Regions from separate parts of the Acinetobacter sp. GSS19 genome, predicted to be linked through region 3. Evidence: predicted binding sites of a transcription regulator. Region 3 holds the regulator's gene; each other region holds the start of a gene.

The links. The regulator PhoB, encoded in region 3, activates phosphate uptake and scavenging genes when phosphate is short. The targets are predictions, from matches to a motif close to TGTCATNAANCTGTCATAA.
Region 1: a site for PhoB is predicted at 1,780-1,798, ahead of PGW99_RS05020 (porin). Genes of this name have one in related genera too.
Region 2: a site for PhoB is predicted at 1,718-1,736, ahead of PGW99_RS08435 (inorganic phosphate transporter). Genes of this name have one in related genera too.

Annotation. Positions count from the first base shown of each region.
Region 1 covers NZ_CP117520.1:1,042,158-1,045,443, forward strand. The annotation lists gene PGW99_RS05015 (DUF6231 family protein) at 1-296, shown strand, start outside; gene PGW99_RS05020 (porin) at 521-1,639, opposite strand; gene PGW99_RS05025 (HIT family protein) at 1,898-2,311, opposite strand; gene PGW99_RS05030 (YARHG domain-containing protein) at 2,334-2,603, opposite strand; gene PGW99_RS05035 (NAD(P)-dependent oxidoreductase) at 2,686-3,286, opposite strand, start outside.
Region 2 covers NZ_CP117520.1:1,754,135-1,757,420, reverse strand. The annotation lists gene metH (methionine synthase) at 1-1,384, opposite strand, end outside; gene PGW99_RS08435 (inorganic phosphate transporter) at 1,799-3,286, shown strand, end outside.
Region 3 covers NZ_CP117520.1:2,306,373-2,309,658, forward strand. The annotation lists gene PGW99_RS11020 (MATE family efflux transporter) at 1-423, shown strand, start outside; gene PGW99_RS11025 (SDR family NAD(P)-dependent oxidoreductase) at 454-1,290, opposite strand; gene phoB (phosphate regulon transcriptional regulator PhoB) at 1,692-2,402, shown strand; gene phoR (phosphate regulon sensor histidine kinase PhoR) at 2,412-3,286, shown strand, end outside.

The DNA of each region.
Region 1 (3,286 bases), 1.3 Mb from region 3:
ATCTGGCATTTGTGCTCTTTGATACAACAGATACGCGTGATTTGATGGATATACATAAATCACAACTATTAGTGAAGTTGCGTGACTTAATGGCGAAACGTATTGTTGTGGTAAGCAGCTTGCAGGATGAAAAACTTCTGCGTGCGCTGGGTTTTACCCAGCTGATTGATAAAACTGCCCATGACAGCGATTTTGCTTTGTGGCAATTTAATATTCTGACTTATAAGCATGTACCCGACTGGTTTAACTCAAAATTCTGGGCAAATCCAGAAAATTGGGATAAGTATCGCTGGTAAATTTTCTTCAACGCTGATGGGTAAAATACGGGTATTGATTACCTGTATGCAGGAAAATGTTATCCAAAATTTAGCAGCCTGAACAGTTCATGAATGAAGTGTAGGGTAGGGTGAAAGGATTTTTAGTACGATATAGCAAAGTTGAAAATTTCTAATTTTTTAAATGACAAAAAATAAAAGGGCATAAAGCCCTTTTATTTTTGAATCAACGTTTAATCATGAAATTAGAAGCTGTATTCCATACCGATACCGAATACAGTTTTTTTATCGTCTTCTGTTAGTGGGTCGATTGCAACACCATCAAGTTTTTGTTGAGCAACAACACCGTAGAAACGAGTTTGTTTGTTTAGGTTGTAATCAACACCAAGACCATATTGATCGATTGTTACATCGTCAGCTAAAGAGTCAGCAGAAGTTTCAGCTGATTGGTATTGAGCTTTAAGAGCCCATGCAGTGTTAGGAACTTTATATGTTGCAGCTACTAACCATGATTGTTCTTTAAGACCTTCTGCACCAGTTACCTCATCAGTAGGTTCAGCTTGTTGGAATAAGGCACCAAGAACTAAACCGTTTGCACCGATCTTACCAAAATCATAAGAACCAGTTACACGAACAGCGTCAGAATAATATTTTTCGCTAAAACCAGCAATTTTAGCACCCGCATACTTACCTTCTACACCGAAGTTGCCAGCCAAACCTAGAGCAAGGCCAAGGTCTTTATTGTCATAAGTTAAAGAAGTAGAGATAGAATCGCCGAAACCATCACGTTTGCCTTCTTGGCCTTTAGAAGCATAATCGGTGGTAGAATCTTCGCCTTGTTGAGCCATGATGTTGAATTGAACACCGCCAAGCAATTTCTTGTCAGTTTCAAAACCGATTGCATTTTTAAGACGATCTTCACCATACATCATGTTAGTGATATCTAGGTGGTTGTGATCGTTAAAAATATCTTGTGCATTACCTGCAGCAGTTTTGAAGTAAGAATCATAATAACCAGCTTTTAAAGTACCGATACCAGCCCATTTAAGACCTAGGAAGCGGTTACGTGCTTTCCAGTCTGTGCCTTTAGAATCTTTGTTATCACCAACAGAAGTACCAGTATCTGTAGACACTTCCCATTCTGCTTGGTAAACAGCAGCAAGTTTCTCAGTGAGTTTCTCTTCACCTTTAACACCAAGACGTGAAGCATTTGAGTTTACTTCAGTAGTATCAGCATCTTTTAAAAAACCGTTATTTTCAACTTGGTCTAAAGAAACGTTTAGTTTACCGTACACAGTTGGTGCCGCTTGTGCTGCACTCATACCCACTGTTGCAACTGCAGCTGCTAGAAGCAATTTTTTCATTGAGATTTCTCCAAAACACTTTTTAAAATGGCATTTGCCTTGCTCATGCTTTTTATAGTGTGCTTTTGTACAAAACGTTACATAAGCTCACCAACTTGCTATGCAGTATCTGTAAACTTTGTGACAGAGACGTGAAAAAAGTATGACAGTTTGATGACACGTAATAAATTGTAATAAGAATGAGTGGAGCGTCTTAAGTTTTTGAATTTATTGTTAATAAAAAAAAGGGAGCCCAAGCTCCCTTTTTAGAATTGATTATTATAGAGCAGCCTTAATTTTTTCAGCAAGTTGCTTGATACGATCTTGATCACCCATTTGGGCAGCATGCTTACCAAGTTCATGTACCGAGCTTGGAATTAAATGGAAATGTACATGCGGTACAGTTTGACCGGCGCTTGAGCCAGAGAGTTGCATCAACACAATGCCTTGCGCATCTAAGGCTGTTTCAATGGCTTGTGCAATTCGCTGTACGATTTGAATGGTATAAGCTGCTGCCTCTGCGGGTAGGTCAAGCAAAGTCATGGCTGGCGTTTTAGGGATGATCAGGGTATGCCCATCTGCTTGTGGCATAATATCCATGAATGCAAGAACCTGCTCATCTTCATATACTTTGATGGCAGGGAGTTCACCGCGAATAATTCTTGCAAAAATATTTTGATCATCGTATGCCATTATTAATTCCTAGAAAGTTGGATTACTTACAGTTCAATTCTTTCTGACGTGCTTTGATTTCGTCAAGACGTCGTTGCTCTTTCTCGGTAAATTTTGGCTTACTGGTATAACAGTTTTCATTGCCAAACTTTGCTTTCGCTTCAGGATCTTTAAAACAGAAACCTTTAGAGGCGTAGATGATATTGTAATCATCTTTGAGCTTTTGACATTCTTGCTCCGGCGTTGCGGCTTGGCTAAGAAATGCCGTCATGCTGGCTAAAACAGCAATCATCGCAACAGCAAATTTATTCATGAGGCTATCCTCTAAATATTTCAGTGCACATCTGCACACTTTAAGTATTAGGTTGAATGATTCAATTTTCAATGGCGAATCATTACTCCAATGTAATTTTACTCCAAGATTCATACATTTTGATGGCAGTAGAAAAATCACCCGGTTCTTCGGCGAGTGAATTGGCAGCCTGAATAAGACTGTGTGTTAATCCGATCACAGGGGTCGATAGCCTTGCTTCGCGAACCAGATCTTGTGCAATTCCTGTATCTTTTGCCAATAAAGAAAGCGCAAATGTAAGAGGAAATTGTCGGTTCAGTACGCGCTGCGGAAAGACACTTTCGGTCACGGCACTTTTACCACTCGAGGCATTAATACACTCTAATGCGGCGTTTAAACTGACACCATGGGCTTTTAAGGTGGAGAAGCCTTCTGCAACAGCGCACAAATTTACCGCCATTAGCATATTGTTCACAGCCTTGACAGCAAATCCAGCGCCAGATTCACCCACATGCTGAATGAGCTTACCCATTGCCTGCATTGCGGGTAAAGCACGTTCGAAGGCTGTAACATTACCACCCACCATAAAGGTCAATGTGGCATTTTCTGCACCAATCGTTTGTCCGCTGACAGGCGCATCAAGGAAATCCACTTGTTGGGTTTTGAGAAGTGAGGCGAGTTTTCTGGCTGATTCAGGAACACCA
Region 2 (3,286 bases), 550 kb from region 3:
CATCATAGCCTTCTTTCAGGGAAATCGAGTTGACGACCGGTTTACCTTGCACGCATTTCAGGCCGGCTTCAATGATTTCCCATTTTGAGGAGTCAATCATGATTGGTACACGGGAAATATCCGGCTCAGATGCGACCAGATTCAGGAAATGCACCATCGCATGTTGCGAATCGAGCATGCCTTCATCCATGTTGATGTCGATGATCTGTGCACCGCTTTCCACCTGTTGACGTGCAACATCGAGGGCTTCGGCAAAATTTTCTTCACGGATCAGACGCAGGAATTTTTTTGAACCGGTGACATTGGTTCGTTCACCAACGTTCACAAACAGCGAGTCGTCAAAAATGTTAAACGGTTCTAAACCACTGAGACGACAAGCTGGTTTGATGTCTGGAATCTGGCGCGGTGCAATATCTTTCACGGCATTGTAGATCGCACGAATGTGATCCGGTGTGGTACCACAACAACCACCGGTGATGTTGATCAGACCGCTTTCGGCAAATTCTTTCAGGAAGGCTGCGGTTTGCTCCGGTGTTTCGTCATAACCACCAAAAGCATTTGGCAAACCGGCATTCGGGTGCGCAGAAACAAACACATCAGCGACATCGGCAACAGTTTTGACGTGCGGGCGCATTGCATCTGCACCGAGTGCACAGTTAAAGCCGATCGACAAAAGATCACCATGACGCACCGAGTTCCAGAAGGCTTCCGCCGTTTGACCAGTTAAGGTACGGCCTGAAGCATCGGTAATGGTGCCGGAAATCATCAATGGCAGTTCATAACCGATTTGCTTGAACACTTCTTTTACCGCAAAGATTGCGGCTTTACAGTTCAAGGTGTCAAACACGGTTTCGATCAGCAGGATATCCGCGCCACCTTCGATCAGCGCATGCGCTGCTTCGATATAGTTTTCTTTCAGTTCATCAAAGGTGATGTTACGGAAGGCTGGATCGTTGACGTTCGGTGAAATCGAACAGGTCCGTGAAGTGGGTCCCAAGACACCTGCGACAAAACGCGGTTTGTCCGGCGTCGAGTATTTTTCACAGGCTGCTTTGGCAATACGCGCGGCTTCACGGTTGATTTCTGGTACCAGGTCTTCCATGTGGTAATCAGACATGGAAACGCGGGTGCCGTTAAAGCTGTTGGTTTCAATGATGTCTGCACCGGCATCCAGATAGGCTTCGTGAATACCTTGAATAATTTGCGGTTGGGTTAGAACCAACAGGTCGTTGTTGCCTTTCAGGTCATGCGCCCAGTCGGAAAAACGCTCACCCCGGTAGTCAGCTTCTTCCAGTTGATGGCGTTGGATCATGGTTCCCATGGCACCATCAATAATCAGGATACGTTTGGCGAGAAGCTCTTTTAGGGTGGCAAGCGTGGACATAAGGAACCCCAGTGCAGATGGATGTAAAATGGTCGGCATTATAGCAGGTTTCATCCGGATTTTTATGGCTTGCAAGAGGTGGCAGGGCTAGACGCTTGCAAATCAAAGCATTCACGTCGGTTTTTTCATCAAACTGCAATATTGAATTCGTATATTCCGCTCATCTTCTTCATGGTTGAGCATGTTATAGAGCTGATTCAGATGCATGTTTTTCCGCTGTTGTAGCGGTCACATCCCATTTAAAACTCGATGAACTTTCTAAAGTTGAATAACGAATAGTCCAATCCAGTGGGATGACAGTCAAAATTAATGCAATTGTTAAAAAAGGGCGTTATATGACAGCTTTTTGTCATATAATTGTCATAATTTAATTTAACAATAAGGGCATTTTATTGTCCTTTAAATGCTATCTGCATGAATCAGAATACTTCTCCACGTCAAGACTCAGCCGGTCAATCCGCCACACGGTCGACGAATGTGCATGTCCCAACACCGAAATTCTTTATGCCGGTGTTTCTTGCAATCATCATTTCAACGTTGATTTATATCGCGTTTCAGATGAGTGCGGACCTTTCTCATGTACCGGCGCTTAGCTTATATTCCGTTATCCTATTAGCGACGGCATTACTGATCGCTTTGGGCTTTGAGTTCGTGAATGGTTTCCATGACACGGCGAACGCAGTCGCAACCGTGATTTATACCAATGCGTTGCCTGCACCTGTTGCCGTCATGTGGGCCGGTTTCTGTAACTTTCTTGGGGTCATGATCGCCAGTGGTGCGGTTGCTTACGGAATTATCGCGCTGTTGCCTGTCGAACTGATTATGAATGTTGGCAGTGGTGCTGGTTTTGCCATGGTTTTTGCCATGCTGATCGCCGCGATTCTGTGGAACTTGGGAACTTGGTTCCTTGGCATTCCAGCATCGAGTTCGCATACCCTGATTGGTTCGATTCTGGGTGTAGGGGTGATGAATTACCTGTTGAATACTACCGGCGGTGCTAGTGGTGTGGATATGGATCAGGTGATGAAGGTGGGTAAGGCATTGTTGTTCTCGCCACTGATCGGTTTCGGTTTTGCTGCAATTGTGTTCTTGCTGGTGAAAACCATTTTCAAACGTCAGTTGGAACTGTTCCAGCCACCTGAAGGCAATAAGCCACCACCACCACTCATTCGTGCCTTGCTGATTTTCACCTGTACTGGTGTGAGCTTTGCGCATGGTTCAAACGATGGTCAAAAAGGTATGGGCCTGATCATGTTGATTCTGATCGGTTTGGTACCAATGGCGTATTCATTAAACAAGAATCTGGACAACCAGCATCTGCAGTCTTTTGAAAAATTGTCTGCACAAACGGCGACTGTTCTTTATGCCCAGCATGACCAGATGGCCGATGAAAAAGCCCGTGACGTATTGACCAAATACATCCAGACGAAACAAGTCAACCCTGAAGTGGTTCCCGCTTTGGCCAGTTTGACGAACCATTTGGGTGAGCGCGTCGGTGATTACCGCAGTCTGAAAGATATTCCTGAAGCACAGGTTGCGGAAATCCGTAACGACATGTATTTGAGTACGACCGCCTTCAAACGTCTGGATAAAGCAAAAGCCTTACCTAAGTTGAATGAACAACAAGACAAGGTGGTAGAAGACTATCGTGACAACCTGGATTCATTCCTGCAATACATCCCGACCTGGGTAAAAGTTGCAGTTGCTTTAGCGTTGGGTCTTGGAACCATGGTGGGCTGGAAGCGTATTGTGGTTACCGTCGGTGAGCGTATTGGTAAAAACCACATGACCTATGGTCAAGGGATGTCGGCGGAACTTGTGGCGATGACCACGATTGCAGCGGCAGACGGCTTAGGGATGCCAGTATCGACAACCCATGTTTTGAACAGTGCGGTTGCCGGT
Region 3 (3,286 bases):
ATTGATCTGCTGGGTCAGGTCACGCGTACGGCAATCCAAATGAACCTGCTGATTACTGGTAGCCTGATCACACTGGCCTACCTGTTTTCACGTTATCTGATGGCACTGTTTATTACCGATCCCGCGGTGGTCAAATTGGGTCAGCAGCTGTTGTTTATTGTGCTATGGAGTATCTTGTTTTTTGGTGCCAGTGCCATTTTTGCGTCCATCATGCGTGCGAGCGGGAGTGTTCTGATCCCGATGCTGCTCAATATCAGCGCAATTGTGCTGATTGAGATTCCCTGTGCCTACGTGTTTAGCCATTACTGGGGACTGCCCGGAATCTGGATTGGCTATGCCTGCGGTTTTGTTAGCCTGTGCCTGCTACAGTGGAGCTATTATCAGTGGGTCTGGAAGAAAAAAGTGATTCAGCATCTGGTTTAAGGCTATGTCACGTCATACTGCTGGATGGGTTTAGCGCTTCGAACGCTCACGCCAGCGAATGGCCCAGACCATCAGCTGCTGATAACCTGCAGGAAACAGACGCTGGATCAGATCCAGCAGTTTGGCATCGCGGCCAATCAGCACGCGGCGTTTGTTTTTCAGCACCGCCTGTAAAATTTCATCGGCTGCCTGTTGCGCAGGCATCCGTAAAAATTCGTTAAAATCACCCGTTGCATCTTCAGGATTTTGCACGGCCAGACTGGCATTAACCCGGGCGGCATTGGCAATGTTAGTTCGAATCCCGCCAGGATGCACACATAAGGCGCTCACACCACAGTTTTCCAGTTGCAGTTCCTGAGCCAGGGATTCGGTAAAGCCTCGCACCGCAAATTTAGTCGCATTATAAGCAGACTGGGTCGGCTGGGCGGTCAGGCCAAACAGGCTGGACAGGTTAATAATATGTCCATCTCCACTCTGTTTTAGATACGGTAAAAAGGCCTTACTGCCATACACCACACCCCAGAAATTAATCCCGACGATCCATTCCAGCTCTTCATAACTGGCCCCTTCTACTGTAGAAGCCAAAGCAACGCCTGCATTATTGAAAATCATATGCACCTGACCATGCTGCTGTACCACCTGTTCAGCCCAGGCATACATCGCTGTACGATCTGCCACATCAAAAATCTGGGTGGTAACGCGCACGTTGAGGTCTTTGATCAAATCCAGGGTGGCTGTCAGCCCCTGCTGATTAATATCACTCAATGCCAAATGGCAACCCTGCTCAGCCAGCCGTAGTGCCAATTGCTGACCAATGCCCGAACCGGCACCGGTAATCGCAGCGACTTTATTCTGAAATGTATTCACTAGACATCCTTGGATCTGACCCTGACAGCAGCCGCGCCACTATAATTTTGCCTGCAACGACTGTCAATCAAGCCCATCCACCTCACTTCCAGCAGGATTCAAGAATAGCTGACTGAAGCAACTCTACTACATCCACCCTCCTGATCTGATCGAATCCACGGTTTATGCAGGAATAAGCTCTTGTTTAATTTTAGTTAAATTTAAGCTAATGAATTTATAATATTTATTTACATATTCAGTTTTCTTTTAGGATCAAGCAACACGACATTGTTTTGTCACAAAAACTAAGGAAAATTTCTGTATGATCACCATCTGCAATGATATTGTCATAATTAATCTTTGTAATAAGCCTGTCATAAATAAAAAACGGTCCACCGTTATCATCTATAGGATATTGCGCTGTGAAAGATGACTATATTTTAATCGTCGATGATGAGCTTCCCATCCGCGAAATGATCCATACCTCTCTGGATATGGCAGGCTTTCAATGCTTGCAGGCTGAAGATGCGAAACAAGCCCATCAAATGATTGTCGATCAACGTCCGGCGCTCATCCTGCTTGACTGGATGCTGCCGGGTGGTGTCAGCGGTGTCGACTTATGCCGCCGTCTCAAACGTGATGAGAATCTGGCTGAAATTCCAGTCATCATGCTGACTGCACGTGGTGAAGAAGACCACAAAGTTCAAGGACTCGATGCGGGTGCCGATGACTACATGACCAAACCGTTCTCGACCCGTGAACTGGTTTCCCGTATTAAAGCGGTATTACGTCGTGCCAATGCCCTAAGTGGCGAAAAAACCATTGATGCCAATGGTCTGATCCTTGATCCGGTTAGCCAGCGTGTCAGCTTCGGCAACCATATTCTGGATATGGGCCCAACAGAATATCGCTTACTGGCGTTCTTTATGACGCATCCGGAACGTGCTTACACCCGTGCCCAATTACTTGACCAGGTCTGGGGTGGCAACGTATATATTGAAGACCGTACCATCGATGTGCATATCCGTCGCTTACGCAAAGTGCTGGAGCCTTATGGTGTGGACCGTTTTGTGCAAACCGTACGCGGCACCGGCTATCGTTTCTCGACCCGTGCAGATTTAGCAGCAGGTTAAAATCGCTTTATGTATGAACCTTATCCTGTCCCCGAACTGGCGCGTGATCATCAAAACTCACGCTATAGCAGTTTGTGGACCTTTGCCAAACAAGACTTACGTTTACTGGCCTTTTTCCTGGTGATTGCAAGCTTGATTGGCTTCGGGATTGGTTATCTCTGGATCTGCATTCTGCTCAGTTTTGGTCTGTTTTTTGTCCTGCAAATGCGGTCTCTTTATCTGGTCAATGACTGGATTTCACATCACCCTTATGATGCACCGCCCAACCTGAGCGGCATCTGGGGAGCCTTACTGTTTAATGTCTACCGTGCACAACGCCAGGAACGTATTGTCCAGGCCGAAATGGTCGGCTTAATTGACCGTGCCCAGTCTTCACTGGTCGCACTGGCCGAAGCAGTGGCGCTGATTGATGACCAGCATCAGCTGGAATGGTGGAACCCGGCTGCGGAAAAACTCCTGGGTATTCAGCCGCTGGATCGTGGCCGTAATATCCTGACCATTTTGCGTCAGCCTAACTTTATCGAATATTTTAACAATATCGACCAGTCACCTGATGGCCTGAAAATGCAGTCTTCCATGCTTGAAGACCGCTATGTACAGATCAAACTGACACGTTTTGGTGGCGAAAGCCGGCTATTGGTCGCTTATGATGTCACCCGGATGCATAATCTGGAGCAAATGCGTAAAGACTTCGTCGACAATATCTCGCATGAACTGCGCACCCCATTGACCGTACTCAGCGGTTATATCGAAACCTTTACCGATCAGGAAGATATCAGTCCGCGCTGGAAACGTGCCTTCGACCAAATGCAGGCTCAAACCAAACGGATGAATGCACTGGTTAATGACCTGTTGTTGCTATCACGCCTAGAAAATAACAAAAG